One region of the Cupriavidus sp. 22TCCZM01-5 genome, then DNA from elsewhere that is predicted to be linked to it. Evidence: predicted binding sites of a transcription regulator. Region 1 holds the regulator's gene; the other holds the start of a gene.
The links. Region 1 encodes sigma-54, which starts transcription at its own class of promoters, with help from an activator protein. Its sites were predicted from a motif close to TGGCANGNAANCTGCTTT; they were not measured.
Positions count from the first base shown of each region.

Region 1 (7,751 bases):
GCATCTGCTTGGCCTTGAGCGGCACCGGCAGCAGTTCGCACAGGCGGTTGGTGACCCAGCTCGGGTCGTCCCACAGGTAGGGTTCGGCGAACGGCATGCGGTCGGGCTGCTCGGCATGCAGCCGCGTGACGATCCGGCGCAGCACTGACAGGCATTCGCCCAGCAGTTCGAGCTTGCAGTCGATGATATCGGCGGGCAGCAGCTCGACGCTTGCCACGATCAGCCCGTCGTCACGCTTGCGGTGCTCAAGCACGCGGAAGCGCTGGCGGCCGCGCGTTTCGATCAGCAGCACGCCAAGCTGCTCCATATTGCAATCGACGATCTCTGCCAGGCAACCGATCGATTCCGGCACGGTTTGCGCGCCGGGCCGCGCGACTTCCTCGCCACTGGCGATCAGGCAGACGCCGAACGGTGTTGCATCGCGCAGGCAATTGCGCACCATGTCCACATAGCGCTTCTCGAATACGCGCAACGGCAGGCGGCCATCCGGGAACAGCACCGTGTGCAGCGGAAAGAGGGGCAGGTCATCCAGCGTCGGCGGCGTCGCGTCGACGGGAGCGGTGTGACGGAGAAGGTCTGTCGAGGACATGCGATGGCTGGCGTTCCACTGGATCGGGGAAACCGGCCGCCGGATCGGGTGCGGCGACCGCCATGGCTGCCAGGGCTTGACTTGCCTGGCGGCACCGTAGGGCCACGCAAGCGGCTATGCAGCCGGTGCGAGCTCGCGGTGTCTCACCAGCACATTACCATGCGCCCGGAAATAGTTGGCAAGCCTTTCCGCAATATAGACGGAACGGTGCTGTCCACCAGTGCAGCCGATGGCCACGGTCAGGTAGCTGCGGTTGTCCGCAATGAAACTCGGCAGCCACTTTTCGACATAGGCGCGGATATCTTCCGCCATGGCCAGCACCATCGGCTGGGCCTGGAGGAAATCGATCACGGGGCCGTCGCGGCCGGTCAGCGGGCGCAGCGCCAGGTCATAGTAAGGGTTGGGCAGCGAGCGCACGTCGAAGACCAGGTCGGCGTCGCTGGGCACGCCGTGCTTGAAGCCGAATGACTCGAACAGCAGCGTCAGGCGCTGGCTGTCTTCGCGGATCAGCTCCTTGATCCAGCTGCGCAGGGTGTTAGTGCGCACGTTGCTGGTGTCGATGCGGTGCGCGGACTCGGCCAGCGGGCTGAGCAGTTCGCGCTCCATCTCGATGGCTTCCATCAGCGCGCGGTCGTTGAACGCCTGATCGCCTTCGGTGCCTGGCGCGCCGTTGGTCAGGATCGACAGCGGGTGCCGGCGCCGCGTTTCCGAATAGCGCTGCACCAGCGCATCGGTGCTTGCCGTCAGGAACACGACTTCGACCTGATGGGTCTCGGCCAGTTCGCGAACCGTGTCGGGCAGGTGGTCCAGCGATTCGCGGCTGCGAATGTCGGTGGCCACGCCAAGGTGCGTATAGCCCTCGGCCGCAAGGTAGCGGGCCAGGTCGGGGATGAATTGGGCCGGCAGGTTATCGACGCAGTAGTAGCCTGCATCTTCAAGCACGTTCAGTGCGACGGATTTGCCGGAGCCGGAGATGCCGGTGATGAGGATGATGCGCATAGCATGGAAAGCATAGCATCCGGAGGTGGCCACGTCATGACAGTGGCCTCTCCACGCAAAAATGGCGAACCGCCCGGTTCGCCATTCTGGTCAGCATCGGCAGCTGATTACTTCGACAGGCATTCCTTCATGAACGCCTTGTAATCGTCGCCCTTCTTGCCCTTGCCTTCCTTGCTGCAGGCCGACATCTTTTCCTGCTGGGTCTTGGTCGGCTGCACGCCCTTGGCCGAAAGGCACTGCTTCATGAAGGCCTTGCGATCGTCGCCTTTCTTGTCGCCAGCCTGGTCGTTGCAGTCCTTCATCTTCTGCTGCTGCGCGGTGGGAGCCTTTGCGGCGGATGCGGGCGCGGCCTTGGGCGCCGCGGCCGGAGCAGCAGGCGTCGCCGGTGTTGCCGGGGTGGCGGGCGTTGCCGGGGTGGCCGGCTGGGCAAAGGCGCCGGTGGCCAGCAACGGCGTCACCAGCACACACATCGCGATCAGTTTCTTCATGCTTGCTCTCCTGGCTGTGGAAAACTTCGTGGCCGCATTTTCGCCAGCCAACGGCGGGCGCTGCGGCTCCGGACTGGGCTCGATGCCCATTACAGCACAAAACGAGGCATATCCCCACCGCGTTGACTTATTTGTCAACGCCGATGTAAGCAATTGAAAACGTGCCGCGGCTTGTCGCGATCGCCGCTCAGAGCAGGCGGCCCTGTCCGCGCGAGACCGCGTCGGCCTGCATTGCGGCGCGCTGGCGGTCCATGAAGTCGCGCAGGGTATCGATGCCGCGCAGGCGCAGGATGGTGTTGCGCACGGCGGCCTCGACCAGCACGGCGAGGTTTCGGCCGGCCGCCACCTGGATCTTGACCATATGGATTGGCAGGCCCAGCACGTCGAGGTACTGGGAGTCGAGCGGCAGGCGTTCGAACTCGCCGTCGTTGCGGCGCACCAGCTGGACCACCAGCTTCATCTTCATCTTCCGCCGCACGGCGGTCTCGCCGAAGATGGTCTTGATGTCGAGCAGGCCCAGGCCGCGCACTTCCAGCAGGTTCTGCAGCAGCGGCGGGCAGCGGCCTTCAATGAAATCGGGCCCCAGGCGCACGAAATCCACCGCATCGTCGGCGACCAGGCCGTGACCGCGCGAGATCAGTTCCAGGCCGAGCTCGCTCTTGCCGAGACCCGACTCGCCCATGATCAGCACGCCCATGCCCAGGATGTCGAGGAACACGCCGTGCATGGTCACGCGCGGCGCGGAAATGCGCGACAGATAAAGCCGCAGGTGGTCGATCACCGCCGCCGAGGAGACCGGCGTGGTGAACAGCGGCGTGGACGAGCGCGTGCAGCGCAGCTCCAGGTCCGGCGGCGGTTCCATGCCGTCGGCCACCACCAGGAACGGCGGCTCGAGCAGGATCAGCTCGCCCATCTGGCGCTTGCGGGTCTCGTCGTCCAGGCGCTGGTAATAGGTGATCTCGGGCTTGCCCAGCACCTGGATCCGGTTCGGGTGGATCAGGTTCAGGTGGCCAACCAGGTCCGCGGCCGAGGTAGCCTCGCGGGCAAACTCCACGTCGAAGGCGCGATCCGCACCCTCCAGGCCAGCCACCCACGAGAGTTTGATGTCGGCTGCGTTGTCGTCGAAGATCGACTGGGAGGTGACGCCGGTGAGTTCCATGCGGTATGACTTTCGGAGCGGGGACCGTGCCGGACTTTACGGTTGTCCGGTCTGTTGCCAGCCCAGGGGGAGGATCAGGGATGCCACTGCGTCAGGAGTTCGTGAACCGCGTCCGGCGTGGCCAGCGTTGCCAGGCCTTCGCGCATGTCGCGATCCGATAGCAGCTGGGCAATTTCGGAAAGGATTTCGAGGTGCTGCTGCGTGGCCTGTTCCGGCACCAGCAAGAAGATCAGCAGCGAGACCGGCTTGCCGTCCGGCGATTCGAACGGAATCGGCTCCGCCAGCCGCATGAAGGCAGCCAGCGGTTGCTTCAGACCCTTGATGCGTCCATGCGGAATGGCCACGCCCGCGCCCAGGCCGGTTGAACCCAGCGACTCGCGCGCGAACAGGTTGTCGGTCACGGTCGCCCGCGCCACGCCATGATTGTTCTCGAACAGGAGCCCGGCTTGCTCGAAGACACGCTTCTTGCTGGTGACGCTGACGTCGAGATTGATGTTGCCGGGTGGCAGCAGTTTGGCCAAACGATTCATGGGCGATGCGAGGATTTCAGTTAGCAGGCAGATCGGACTGCTCAGCCCGGAAACGAAGCAGGGCCGGATTGCGGCGAGGCCATGGTTTGCCAGGCGTTCGGCCATTAGTTCGGCCATTATAGAGCAGCGTCTCCCCTGTTCTTGTGCAATGCAGCGCCGGTCCCTGTAGGTCCCGGCCCGTGCTGGTGCCGCCGCACCAGGGTCAGGCGGGCGCACCGGAGTCGCCACCGGCTATGTCTTGGAGAGCATACACCGTGCGGCGCCAGTTGCGAACACTTGTGCCGGCGGCCCGGGCAAGGCTGGGGCCGCGGATGCAAAAAAGCCGCGCTACATGGCGCGGCTTGCTTTTATCAGTCCCTTTCTAAGGGCCAGCCTAACGACTGGCAGGCATGATCATTGCTGCTGTAATTGTGACTCGGCCATCTGGTACTTGACCGCTTCGCGGTCGTGGCCTTGCACGCGGTCCTTGTAGCGAATCACCTGGCGGTCCAGCTTGTCGACGAGTGCGTCGATGGCCGCATACAGGTCTTCGTGGTGGGCTTCGACAAAGATGTCCTTGCCCCGGAGGTGCAGATTGATTTCCGCGTACTGCCGCCTGTCCTTTTCCTTGTGATTGTCGACTGAGAGTAGCACGCTGACGCCAATGACTTGATCGAAATGCCTGACGATACGCTCCAGCTTCGTTTCCACGTACTCACGCAGAGGGGGCGTGATGTCCAGGTGGTGTCCACTGATCTTGAAGTTCATAGCGCTTCTCCTTCTGAAAGAGCTGCACCAGGCAGGCGGTGCAACTCGGCTACAAAGTCTTGCGGAGATTGACAGCAGGGATCTTCAGGGCTTCGCGATACTTGGCGACGGTACGGCGCGCGACGACGAAGCCTTGTTCACCCAGCAATTCGGCAATTCGGCTGTCGGAAAGAGGACTCCTCGGGTCTTCGGCTCCTATAAGTTGCTTGATCAAGGCGCGGATGGCCGTTGATGAAGCCGCGCCACCGGTTTCGGTGGACACGTGGCTGCCGAAAAAGTACTTCAGTTCGAAAGTACCCATTGGCGTTGCCATGTATTTATTAGTCGTCACCCGGGATATGGTTGACTCGTGTAATCCCAGTGTATCGGCAATCTCCCGCAAAACCAAGGGGCGCATCGCGATTTCGCCATGCGTGAAAAAGTTCTTCTGACGTTCGACAATTGCCTGCGAAACTCGCAGGATCGTGTCGAACCTTTGCTGGATATTCTTGATCAGCCAGCGCGCTTCCTGCAGCTTCTGCTGCAGGCCGGCCGCGCCGGACTCTCCCTTGGCTCCGCGCAGGATCTGCGCATACATATCGTTGATGCGCAGGCGCGGCATCACGTCCGGGTTGAGCTGCGCGATCCATCCGCCGCCACCCTTGCGCACGAACACGTCCGGCACCACGAAGTCGGCTTCGGGGCGGCTGTACGCGTGGCCCGGATATGGCGCGAGCGAGCGGATCAATTCGTGGGCGGCCTTGAGCGCCGCTTCGTCCACCTGCAGTGCTTTTTTCAACCGCGTGTAGTCGCGCACGGCAAGCAGCTCCAGGTGATGGTTGACGATCGACAATGCCAGCTCGCGCTGCGGGTGCTGCAGCCGGCGCAGCTGCAGGGTCAGGCATTCGGCGGCATTGCGCGCGCCTACGCCGGGCGGGTCGAAGCTTTGCAGCAGCGCGAGTATGGCCTGCACTTCCTCGACCTCGAATTCGAGTTCCTCGGGCAGCTCGGCGCAGATCTCCTCTAGCGACGCGCTCAGGTAGCCGTCGTCGTCGAGCGATTCGATCAGGAAGATCGCGAGCCCCTTGTCACGTGTAGAGATCTTCAGCGGCGCGAGCTGTTCCATCAGGTGTTCGCGCAGGGTGGGCTCGGCATCGCGCAACTGCATGGGCGTCTTCTCGTCGTCATCGCCCTGCGGGCGCCGCGCGAAATCGTCCAGGCTCCAGTCGCTGCCGTAATCGTCGCCACCGCTGTCACTGTAGCCTTCTTCATCTGCGCCCGCGCCGTTGGCGTTTGCTTCGCCATTGCCCTGCGGTTCCGCTGGTGCGGGTGCCGGTGCGCTCTGCAGATTGACCGAGCCGTCCGCAGCCACGCGCAGCGGGCTTTCGATCCAGTCGTTCTCGCGCTCGAGCAGCGGGTTTTCGGTCAGGGCCTGCTCGACTTCCTGCTGCAGTTCCAGCGTGGAAAGCTGCAGCAGCCGGATCGACTGCTGCAATTGCGGCGTGAGGGCAAGATGCTGGGAGAGGCGGAGCTGTAGCGACGGTTTCATGCGACCTATTCTATGCGCATCTTCCCGTTGTTGGAACGGAAATTGCTATCGCTGATGCTGCATGATCGTCTCTGCCAAGGGGACAGTTTCAGCCCCGGCTTCACATGCGGAAGTTCTCGCCCAGATAGACGCGACGCACCGACTCGTTGGCGATGATGTCTTCGGGCTGGCCCGCTGCGAGTACGGTGCCTTCGCTGATGATATACGCGTGGTCGCAGATGCCGAGCGTTTCGCGCACATTGTGGTCGGTGATCAGCACGCCGATGTTGCGTGCCTTGAGGAAGCTGACGATGCGCTGGATCTCGCCGACCGCGATCGGGTCCACGCCGGCAAATGGCTCGTCGAGCAGGATGAAGCGCGGCGACGATGCCAGCGCGCGCGCGATTTCCACACGGCGGCGCTCACCGCCCGACAGCGACAGCGCGGGATTGTTGCGCAGGTGGGCGATCTGCAGGTCGTCGAGCAGCGTATCGAGGCGGCGGTCGATCTCGGCCTTGGGCAGCGCCTTGCCGTTTTCGAGCTGGAGCTCCAGCACCGCGCGGATGTTCTCTTCCACATTGAGCTTGCGGAACACCGAAGCTTCCTGCGGCAGGTAGGACAGGCCCATGCGCGCACGCTCGTGGATGGCCAGGCCGCTGATGTGCTTGCCGTCGAGCACGATATCGCCCTCGTCCAGCGCCACCAGGCCCACGATCATGTAGAACGACGTGGTCTTGCCCGCGCCGTTCGGACCGAGCAGGCCCACGACCTCGCCGCTTTTCACGTCGAGCGACACGTCCTTCACCACCGTGCGCGACCCGTAGCGCTTCTTCAGGTGGCGCACGACCATCGTGCTGCTGTCGGCACGGACGTCGTTGGCGGCGGAAGCGGACGTGGGGGCGAGCATTGCGGTATCGGTCATGGTGGCGGTGGTGCGCTCGGGCGCGTAATTCAGGGCTTGCTGGACGGCGCGGGCGCCGGCTTCAGGTCGAGTGGCGGGGCGGCGGCCGCACCGCTAGCTTGCTGGCGCGGCGAGAGCACTGCGCGCACGCGTCCCGACGGGTTGCCGGCCGAGGTGTTGTCACCGCCGCCGGCAGCTGTGTAGAACTCGTTGCGGCTGTCGTAGGTCAGCACCGCGCCACGGATCTCGTCGACCAGCTTGGCGCCCTGCAGGCGGGCCATGCGGGCGTGGCCGATCAGCTTGGACATTTCCTGCTTGCCGTCGTACTCGATGCGATCGCCCCAGCCGTCCATGTACTCGTCCACGCCTTCACGCTTCTGCCGGATATAGGCCTGCTTGCCGGCCTTGGCCGTGGCCACCGCGAACTGGTAGCCCTCGGGATCGGTGCGGATCTCGGCCGCGTCCGACTTCAGCACCATGGTGCCCTTGGTCAGGATCACGTTGCCCGTCAGCGTGTAGATCTGCTTGACGTCGTCGTAGCTGGCGTTGTCGGCTTCCAGGACCAGCGGCTTGTCCCGGTCCGCGCGTTCGGCATGGGCGCCCAGCGGCGCCAGCACGGCAAGCGTGGTCGCCACGGCCAGCAGCAACGGGGTGGCGCGCCGGCGGGACAAGGTCGTCAGGGAAGCAATCATGTTGGCAAGGGTCGCAGGAAGGCGGAGGTTCAGGCGCGGTGCTCAGGTCCGCGGTGCCGCCCCGTCGTGCGCGGGCGGCTGTTGTTGTCAGGATCCCGGGGTCCGGGTGGGCGCACCGGTAATGATGGTGCCGCGTACG
Region 1 covers NZ_JBYOJR010000001.1:219,693-227,443, forward strand. Annotated here, with positions in the region: gene AC3FNH_RS01135 (LON peptidase substrate-binding domain-containing protein) at 1-589, opposite strand, end outside; gene rapZ (RNase adapter RapZ) at 704-1,588, opposite strand; gene AC3FNH_RS01145 (PsiF family protein) at 1,696-2,076, opposite strand; gene hprK (HPr(Ser) kinase/phosphatase) at 2,264-3,235, opposite strand; gene AC3FNH_RS01155 (PTS sugar transporter subunit IIA) at 3,310-3,765, opposite strand; gene hpf (ribosome hibernation-promoting factor, HPF/YfiA family) at 4,159-4,512, opposite strand; gene AC3FNH_RS01165 (RNA polymerase factor sigma-54) at 4,562-6,040, opposite strand; gene lptB (LPS export ABC transporter ATP-binding protein) at 6,141-6,941, opposite strand; gene lptA (lipopolysaccharide transport periplasmic protein LptA) at 6,971-7,612, opposite strand; gene lptC (LPS export ABC transporter periplasmic protein LptC) at 7,700-7,751, opposite strand, start outside.

Region 2 (7,751 bases), on a different contig from region 1:
GCGGTCCAGCACGCGGCGCGTATCGCGCACGTCGAGGCCGTCGATCGGCTGCGCGTGCACGCCATCACGCTCGAAGGCTGCCGAGAACGCGCACGCGAACGCGAGCACGGTCGGATCCCGCGCATCCACAGCGCAACGCATCAGGACCGAGCGCGCGTCCACGGCCATCTCCGTCAGACCTGCGCCGCTGCGTGCGTGTAGCACTTCTTCGGGCAGATCTTTGCGCAGGCGGTGCAGCCGATGCACATTTCCTGGTGTGCGATCGTCATGACCTTCTTCTCATACTCGTCATCTTCATCGTCATCACCTGTGAGCGCGATGTGCTCGCCATCCTCGTCGAGGCCGACCAGCTCAAGCACGCCGCGCGGGCACACCCGGAAGCAGCGGCCGCAGCCGATGCACTTCTCTTCGTCGAGCGTGGACACGAACGTCGGGGTCCAGGTTTCTCCGCTCGGAAGTTTTACGTTGAAGGTATTGCTCATCGTGCATCTCCCTGATCAGGCCGCGGCCGCAGCCGCCTTGCGGGCCTCCATCAGTGCAGCATGCGCCTCGTGGCAGCGCTGCGCGACGAACAGGATCTGCTCCCAGTTGGTCGGCAGTTCCTCGGACAGGTCGTGCAGATCCATCTTGGCCTGCGTTGCCTGCGCGTTGAGTTTTTTCAGGCGCGCTTTCAGTTCCTCGGCGTCGGTCGTCATCGTTGTATTCCTCGTCTCGTGTCAGGCATCCGCTATCCGTGATCTGTTCAGGCGCCATACTGCGCGACGGCCGGATACGCGCGGATCATCTCGATCGCCTCGCTGAGAAATTTGCCGCCCGCTTCCGCAAGCTTGGCGAGCGACGGGAAGCCGAAGCGGTGCACGTCGCGCAGCTGCTTGTTGACCACGACGAGACGCCCCGCTATCAACACCATGCGCCCGAAACCCTCGTGGCTCATCTTCATCATCGGCGACACCATCTGCTTGGTCTCGCGCTCGATCGCAACCGCGATCGCGGCGTAGAACAGTTCGAGCCGCCACAGTGTCTCGGGGTCCGGGTCGCCCATGATCGGAATCGCGCGACGCTCCTCGGGCGTCAGGATGTAGGGCTTCAGCAGTTGCAGGTCGCTTTTCTTCTCCCAGGTGCCGTGGGTGTCCTGCGCGCGCAGTTGCTTGATCAACTGCTGAACGAACGGCGTTGCGAGCAGCGCTTCGTCGCTGGCTTCGTCCTGGGTGGTTTCAATGATGGCGTCAGCCATGAGATACCTCGTCGTCTTCAAAATCGTATGACCGCTCGCTGTCTTTGGCGAGCGCCTTGCGCAGCCATGGCGGCGGCGTTCCTTTGAGGACCTCTTGCAGCTTCGCCAGGATCCCGTCGATGGCTTCCGGCTGCGGCACCTTGATCGGATGGATCTTCAGCGCGACCACGCGCGCCGCACCCGAGCCGCCGATGGCGGCGACGTACAGGATCGCGCAGTCCTTGACCGCCTCCAGCTTCGGCGCGAGCTTGTCTTCGTCGCCGTCTTCTTCGAGCTTGCCGCCGAACTCGAATGCCTCGACGAAGTTGTACCCGTCGGCTGTCACGTCGTAGGTGACGATGCTCTTCGCCCAGCCGAAGTGCGCATCGACGTGCTGCTTGTCCTGGGTCGCAAACGCGACTTTCATGTCGTGAGCTCCTGTTTGATTAAGGTTGAGCGACGATCGGAATGTCAAGCGTGCGCGCGGGGTCCCGTGCCGCCAGATCGATCGCCTCCGGAGGCAGCGGCCAGTCGCTGGAATGGTGATGCGGAATCTGCTCGATCATCAGGTTCGCTATCTCGAAGATCAGGTTCATCGTGCCGCGATAGCCGACCTGGCAGCGGTGTGCATTGCCGATCCGGTCGAACACAGGAAAGCCGATCCGCAGCAGCGGCTTGCTCAGCCGCTCCGCCATCTGCCGGCCGTGCGAATGCGTGATCAGCAGATCGCAGTCCGCGGCGCCCAGCTCCATGTCCTCCAGATCGCCGAGCGTCACCTGTTGCGCGGGCAGCAGCGCGTGCGCGGGCGATGCGGTGGGGCTGACGCAGCAGGTCAGTTCCGCGCCCATCTCGTGCAGCAGTCCGCCGATCGCGAGCAGCAGGTCCGGCTCCGCGCCGAGCGCGACGCGGACGCCGCCGGTGTAGAAATGGCCGTCGAGCATCGCGTCGAGCAACTGGCTGCGCTGCCGCCGGTAGCGGTCCGGCACCGGCCGGCCGCTGAGCGCCGCGAGCCGCGTCAGCAGGCGGTCGTTCGGCTCGATGCCGGTGAGCCGCTCGAACAACTCGAACGGCGCGCCGCTGATCTCCTGCAGCGCCTCGGCCGCGGTCCGGCTCTGCATGCCGACGCCAATCGTGAACGCCGACGCACCGGCCGCGCGGATCTGTTCGAGCGTGGTGCCGCCGAGCGTGGTGCCGCGCCAGTCCGGTGCGATATGGCCGTCGAGCGAGCCGGACAGATCGGGCAACACCACCACATCGAGACCGAACGCGGCAATCATGTCGCGCAGCTCCTCGATGTCGGCCGGCGACAGATGGCTGCCCGGCAGTAGTGTGATCTGCCGCGGATTCGCGGGCAGCGGCTTCACCAGCGCGCGGACGATTCCCGCGACCGCGAGCCGGTAGCCGTCCTCGAAGCCGCCGACGTAATCGGGCGTCGAGACGTAGACGATCTCGGTGTCGTCGAGTTCTGGCTTGCGCTTGCGCACCATCTGCAGATAGCCGTCGACGTCGTCCCCCTTGGTTTCGGTCAGCCCGGTCGAGCAGATCGCGATCAGCTTTGGCGCCGCGCGCTTGCGGATGTTCAGCAGCGCCGTCTCGATGTTCTCGTAACCGCCGAGGATCGTCGTGACCTCGTTCATCGCGGTGGTCTGCAGCGGGATCGCTTCCTTGAAGTGCCGCACCAGCAGCACCAGGCCGAACGACGTGCAGCCCTGCGAGCCGTGCATCACCGGCATGCATGCGTCGAGCCCCATGAACGCGTAGCTCGCACCGAGCGGCGCGCTCATCTTGAGCGGATTGACCGTGCAGGCCTTTTTCGAATCGACGACGTCAGCCATCGTGCTCTCCGTGACGGATCAGGCCACCACGGCCGGTTCGAGACCCATCGCCCACGCATGCACGACGGTCGGCATCGGCGCGGGCGCCGCGGCGGCCGCGGCCTGCACCGCGCCGAGCGTGTCGCCGTCGTCGCCCCACGGCGCCGGAATCCGCACCTGCTGCCACACCGGGTTGTAGATCGCGCGGTCGATCTCGTGCACCAGCTCGACCATCCCCTCGTAGCCGGCGTACGGATGGTGGCGCTCCTGGTTGATGTCGAGCCACGGCATCCGCGCCTTCAGCGCAACGAACTGCGAGCGGCCGCCCGACAGCATGATGTCCGCCTTCGCGTCGCGCAGCAGGTTGTACATCTCGCGCGGCGTCATGTCGTCGATCATGTGCGCGTCTTCGCCCATCAGTTCCTTTATGCGCTCCTTGTCTTCCTTCGTGCTCTTCTTGGTGCTGGTGCCGACGATCTCCATCCCTGCTTCCTGCAGCGCCGCGACCACCGACCACGACTTCACACCGCCGGTGATCAGGAGCACGCGCTTGCCGGTCAGACGTTCCTTGTAGCGCGCGATGCGCTGCCACGCGCGCGCCTCCTCGACCTCGATCAGCGCCTCGGTGCGGCCGATCAGGTCGCCGGGCGCGCCCTGCTGCACCAGCAACTTCGCGATCTGGCGCAGCGTGTCGCTCGTGTCGCCGATCCCGTAGAACGAGCCTTCGAAGTACGGGATCCCATAGCGCTGCTGCATCCGCGTCGCGATGTTGATCATCGACTTCGAGCACACCATCATGTTGACCTTCGCGCAATGGGAACTCGCGACCTCGTTGTAGCGGCCGTCGCCGGAGATGCACGATAGGATCCGCACGCCGAGCGCATCGAGCAGCGGCTTGATCTGCCACAGCTCGCCGGACAGGTTGTACTCGCCGATGATGTTGATGTCGTACGGTGTCGTGTACTCGGGCTCGCGCGTGCCGATCACATAGTCGAGGATCGCCTCGCCGCCGAGCTTGTTGCCGAGGTTCTTCGGCCCCGCGAAGCCGGGCGAGTTGACCGGGATCACCGGCTTGCCGAACTTCTCGGACGCACGCTTGCAGACCGCCTCGATGTCATCGCCGATCAGCGCGGTCACGCAGGTTTGGTAGACGAACACGGCGGGCGGATCGTATTTCTCGATGATCTCGCGCACGCTCTTGAACAGCCGCTTCTCGCCGCCGTACACGACGTCGAGCTCGTTGATGTCGGTCGTGAAGCCGGTGCGGTACAGGTGCGAGCCGGACGACGCCGAGTGCCGGTTGTCCCACGAATTGCCTTCGCACGCGATTGGGCCGTGCACCAGATGCGCGACGTCGACGATCGGCTGCAGCGCGATCTTCGCACCGTCGAATGCGCAGCCGCCGGCAGCCGCGCCGGGCGACAGCTGCTTCGTGCAGCCCTTCTTGCGTTCCTTCTCGCTCTTGCCCTGGTTCTTGTCGCAACCCGGTTCGTCGAACACTTCGGCAATCTTGGCTTTCAGCGACGCGGACATGGCGGGCTCCTCATGGGATCGGGTATGGGCCTAGCCGCAAGTTCCGTACCACGCGCCAAAGCCGCATGAACACAGCGTCGGGCGATTTGCCGGAGGGCAGGCGATGTCGGCATCGAGACGCCCCTTGGCCGATTTGAACGGAACGCGACAATGGGCGGCATGCGGTTGAGCGTACCAATGCAGACAATCCGGACAGGTCCGGCGACCCACAGCAGACTCAGGCCACCCACGGGCATGCGCCGCTTCAAGCGCGCTTGCGCCCGAGTCCGGCGGCGCGCGCGATTGCCTCGGCGCGCGTGCCGAGCAGATCGCCGGACGCTGGCACGGCCAGGTAAGCCGCGAGCGCGCGGCGCAACAGGCCGGCCTTCGGGTAGTCGGCGCGGTCATGCCCGGGATATGCGGCGAAATCGCACGCGCAGACGAGCAGCAACAGCTCGAATCGCTGTGCGTGCGATTCGGCATGCACGCGTTCCAGCAGCGCCGCGACTGCGCCCGCGTGCATGTCAGTCGCGCGATGCACGCGATCGACCTCGGCGATGGCGAGCGCTGCGAGATCGGCCACCGGCGCTGACAACGCAATGCGTTCAACAATCGCATCGAGCAGCACCTGTCCGCGCCTCTCGTGCCCCGGATGGCTCGGCCAGCACTCGGCGCGCGTGCCGCCCATACCGATCTTGTGGAGCAGCGCGGCGATCCGCACCTCGAGTGGCGCACGGCGGCGCGCCGCCTCGGCAAGCACGCGCATCTGGTGCTCGCCGACATCCACCGGCTCCGCGCCATTCGAGATCAGCGGTACGCCGAACAGCGCATCCACCTCGGGCAGCAAGCGACGCAGCCCGCCGCAGTCGCGCAGCGTGCGAAAGAATCCGACCGGATAAGGCGCCATCAGCGCGCGGGCCAGCACCTGAGCGCGTTGCGCGGGCGTCAGGCGCTCGATTGCCTCGCGCTGTACCGCGCAGACCATCTGCGCGAGCGCGGCCGCGTTGAGCAAGGCCGCCTCGGTCTGTGCCGCCGCAAGCGCGCCGCGCACCAGTTCCTGAGACGGCATCGTCATCGCGCGCCGCCTTGCGATGCCTGGCTGCGCATCTCAGTCATCCAGTAGCGGCAGCACTTCGTCCATGACGTCCGCGAGAATGTGCTTTGCTGCATCGAAATTCGCGCTGGTCGGCACAATTACGATGCCATGCAGGCCGAACCGCGTGGCCACGCTGCGCATCTGGGCGGCCACGTCTGCGTAGCTGCCGATCAGCGACCGTTCGATCAGCGCGTCGATTGCGCTGCCATCCGCGCCTATGCGCGCCTCCAGATAGGGGCGCGCGATCGCCAATGCTTCGTCGCGTGTCGCGGCAGGACATGCGTAGCAGGTCAGCAACGTCTGTGTATCGCGGGCCTGCCCGCTTTGCGATGCCGCCGCCGAGTAGTGCGCCACGAGCGGCTCCACCGCATCGAGCGGCAGCGACGGCGGCAGCCACAGGCCAAGCCCGCGGGCCGCTGCGTGGCACGCGGCGTCCATGTCGTCGGTCATTGCCCAGGCCGGCGGATTCGCGCCGGACGGCCGCGGTGCGAGATCGACGGGCGCGGCCGCAATGCGCGCGCGCAACGCGGCGAACGTATCGACTGCTGACACGATACCGCGCTCTGCGGCATGCGGCGCTGCCATGCCCGGGTCGTGCAGCACGGCATCCACGGCGCTCGCCAGACGCCCCCGGCTCAGCAGTTCGACCGTGGAAAGATCCTCGGCGAGCTGGGCCGCGTCGCGCTCTTCCGGTTGCAGCACCGCGCCGATCCGTGCCTTCGACGTGACGCCCGCCAGGTGTCCGAGCAAGGCCGTCACGGCGCCCGTTGGGCGCAGCCGGTCGCCGTGGCGCTCGATCACCCAGATGTCGTCGTAGCCCATCCGATCTGCTTCGCGCACCAGCACGAACTGCCGGATCAGCGCGCGGCCGTCTTCGTCGGTCGGGTTGTCGAACAGGCAAAGGGTGCCAATGCGCAGCTTCATCGGAGTGCTCCTGCGTCGCCGTCTCAATAACCGAACTTGAACCAGACCGGCTCGCGCCGGCGTAGTTCTCCGAACAACATCAGCGTGGCCGGCAGCAGTGCACTCAGCCCGTACCACACCTCTTCGCGGCGCGGCGTGCGGCCCTGTTCGAGCGCTTCGCGTACCGCATGCCAGCCTTGCCAATCGATCTTAGCGAGCCGCGTGCGCACCGCTGGCGGCAGATGCTCGAGCGTCTGCGCGATCACCAGCAGCAGGCGCTCGATGCGCGCGAGCGTGTTGCGGCTGGCAAACAGTTCATGTTCGCCCTGCATTTCGGCGAGCAACGCATTGATCGCCAGCGCGCTGCTTTCGACGATGCCCATCTGCATCGATGCCAGCATCATCGCCTCCTATGCCGTGAGGGCGGGGTCGAGGCCGTGGAACATCGCGCAGCGCAGGAACACGTCGCGCGTTGGCTCGGCCTGTTTGTGAAACGCACCGTCTGCGAAACGATGCCGCAGCGCGCGCAATTGCGACGCGCGCCGCCGGCCGCGCGCGCTGCCGTCTTCATCGTGCAATTGCGCGAGCCGCTCCAACGCCGCCGGCTCGACCTGATGCAGCGACACTTCTGCGTGCGCGCCGAAGCGCAGTTGATCGACGCATGCCGCGAGCACGGGAAACTCGCCCGCAAGCGCGTGGACCTGGGCCCTGTCGATACGCAGCTTCATCGTACCGGTCCTTCCGTTGTCAGCATTGCCGATGTTGTCAGTTGTCGTCGGCGAGCACTTCAAGCGCGACGAGCTGCTCGTACAGCGCGCGGCGCCGGTGCCAGTTCGCTTCGCCAGCAAGGCGCGCATCCGCACCCTCGAATGCCGCGAGGGCCGCCTCGTCGCTGAAGTACACGATGCATTCGCCCCGTGCGGCGAGTGCCGCGGCGGCTGCGTCGCGCGGCGCAACTGGCTCGGGCCCGCACATGCCGCGGCCGAGCAGGTAATCGGCGCGATACAGCGTGGTGTCCCAGCCGTGCGCGTCGCCGAGTGCGCACAACGCCGGAAATTGCGCGCGCGTGCCGGCATCCGGTTCTGCGCCGTCGAATTCGATCAGTTCGCGCGCGGTCAGCGTGTCGTGGATTTCCTCGGCAGACAGCGGGTCCGACGCCGCGACCTTGCGCATGAAGTCGGCTTCGTCGTATGCAAACCAAGCCTGTGGGCTG
Region 2 covers NZ_JBYOJR010000031.1:10,318-18,068, forward strand. Annotated here, with positions in the region: gene AC3FNH_RS24265 (nitrogen fixation protein NifQ) at 1-162, opposite strand, end outside; gene fdxB (ferredoxin III, nif-specific) at 174-482, opposite strand; gene AC3FNH_RS24275 (CCE_0567 family metalloprotein) at 498-695, opposite strand; gene AC3FNH_RS24280 (NifX-associated nitrogen fixation protein) at 743-1,234, opposite strand; gene nifX (nitrogen fixation protein NifX) at 1,227-1,640, opposite strand; gene nifN (nitrogenase iron-molybdenum cofactor biosynthesis protein NifN) at 1,660-3,048, opposite strand; gene nifE (nitrogenase iron-molybdenum cofactor biosynthesis protein NifE) at 3,067-4,560, opposite strand; gene AC3FNH_RS24300 (hypothetical protein) at 4,805-5,614, opposite strand; gene AC3FNH_RS24305 (LLM class flavin-dependent oxidoreductase) at 5,648-6,559, opposite strand; gene AC3FNH_RS24310 (hypothetical protein) at 6,583-6,942, opposite strand; gene AC3FNH_RS24315 (hypothetical protein) at 6,949-7,266, opposite strand; gene AC3FNH_RS24320 (hypothetical protein) at 7,304-7,751, opposite strand, start outside.
Region 2: nifE (nitrogenase iron-molybdenum cofactor biosynthesis protein NifE) is a predicted target of sigma-54. The motif match lies at 4,594-4,611, and genes of this name have one in related genera.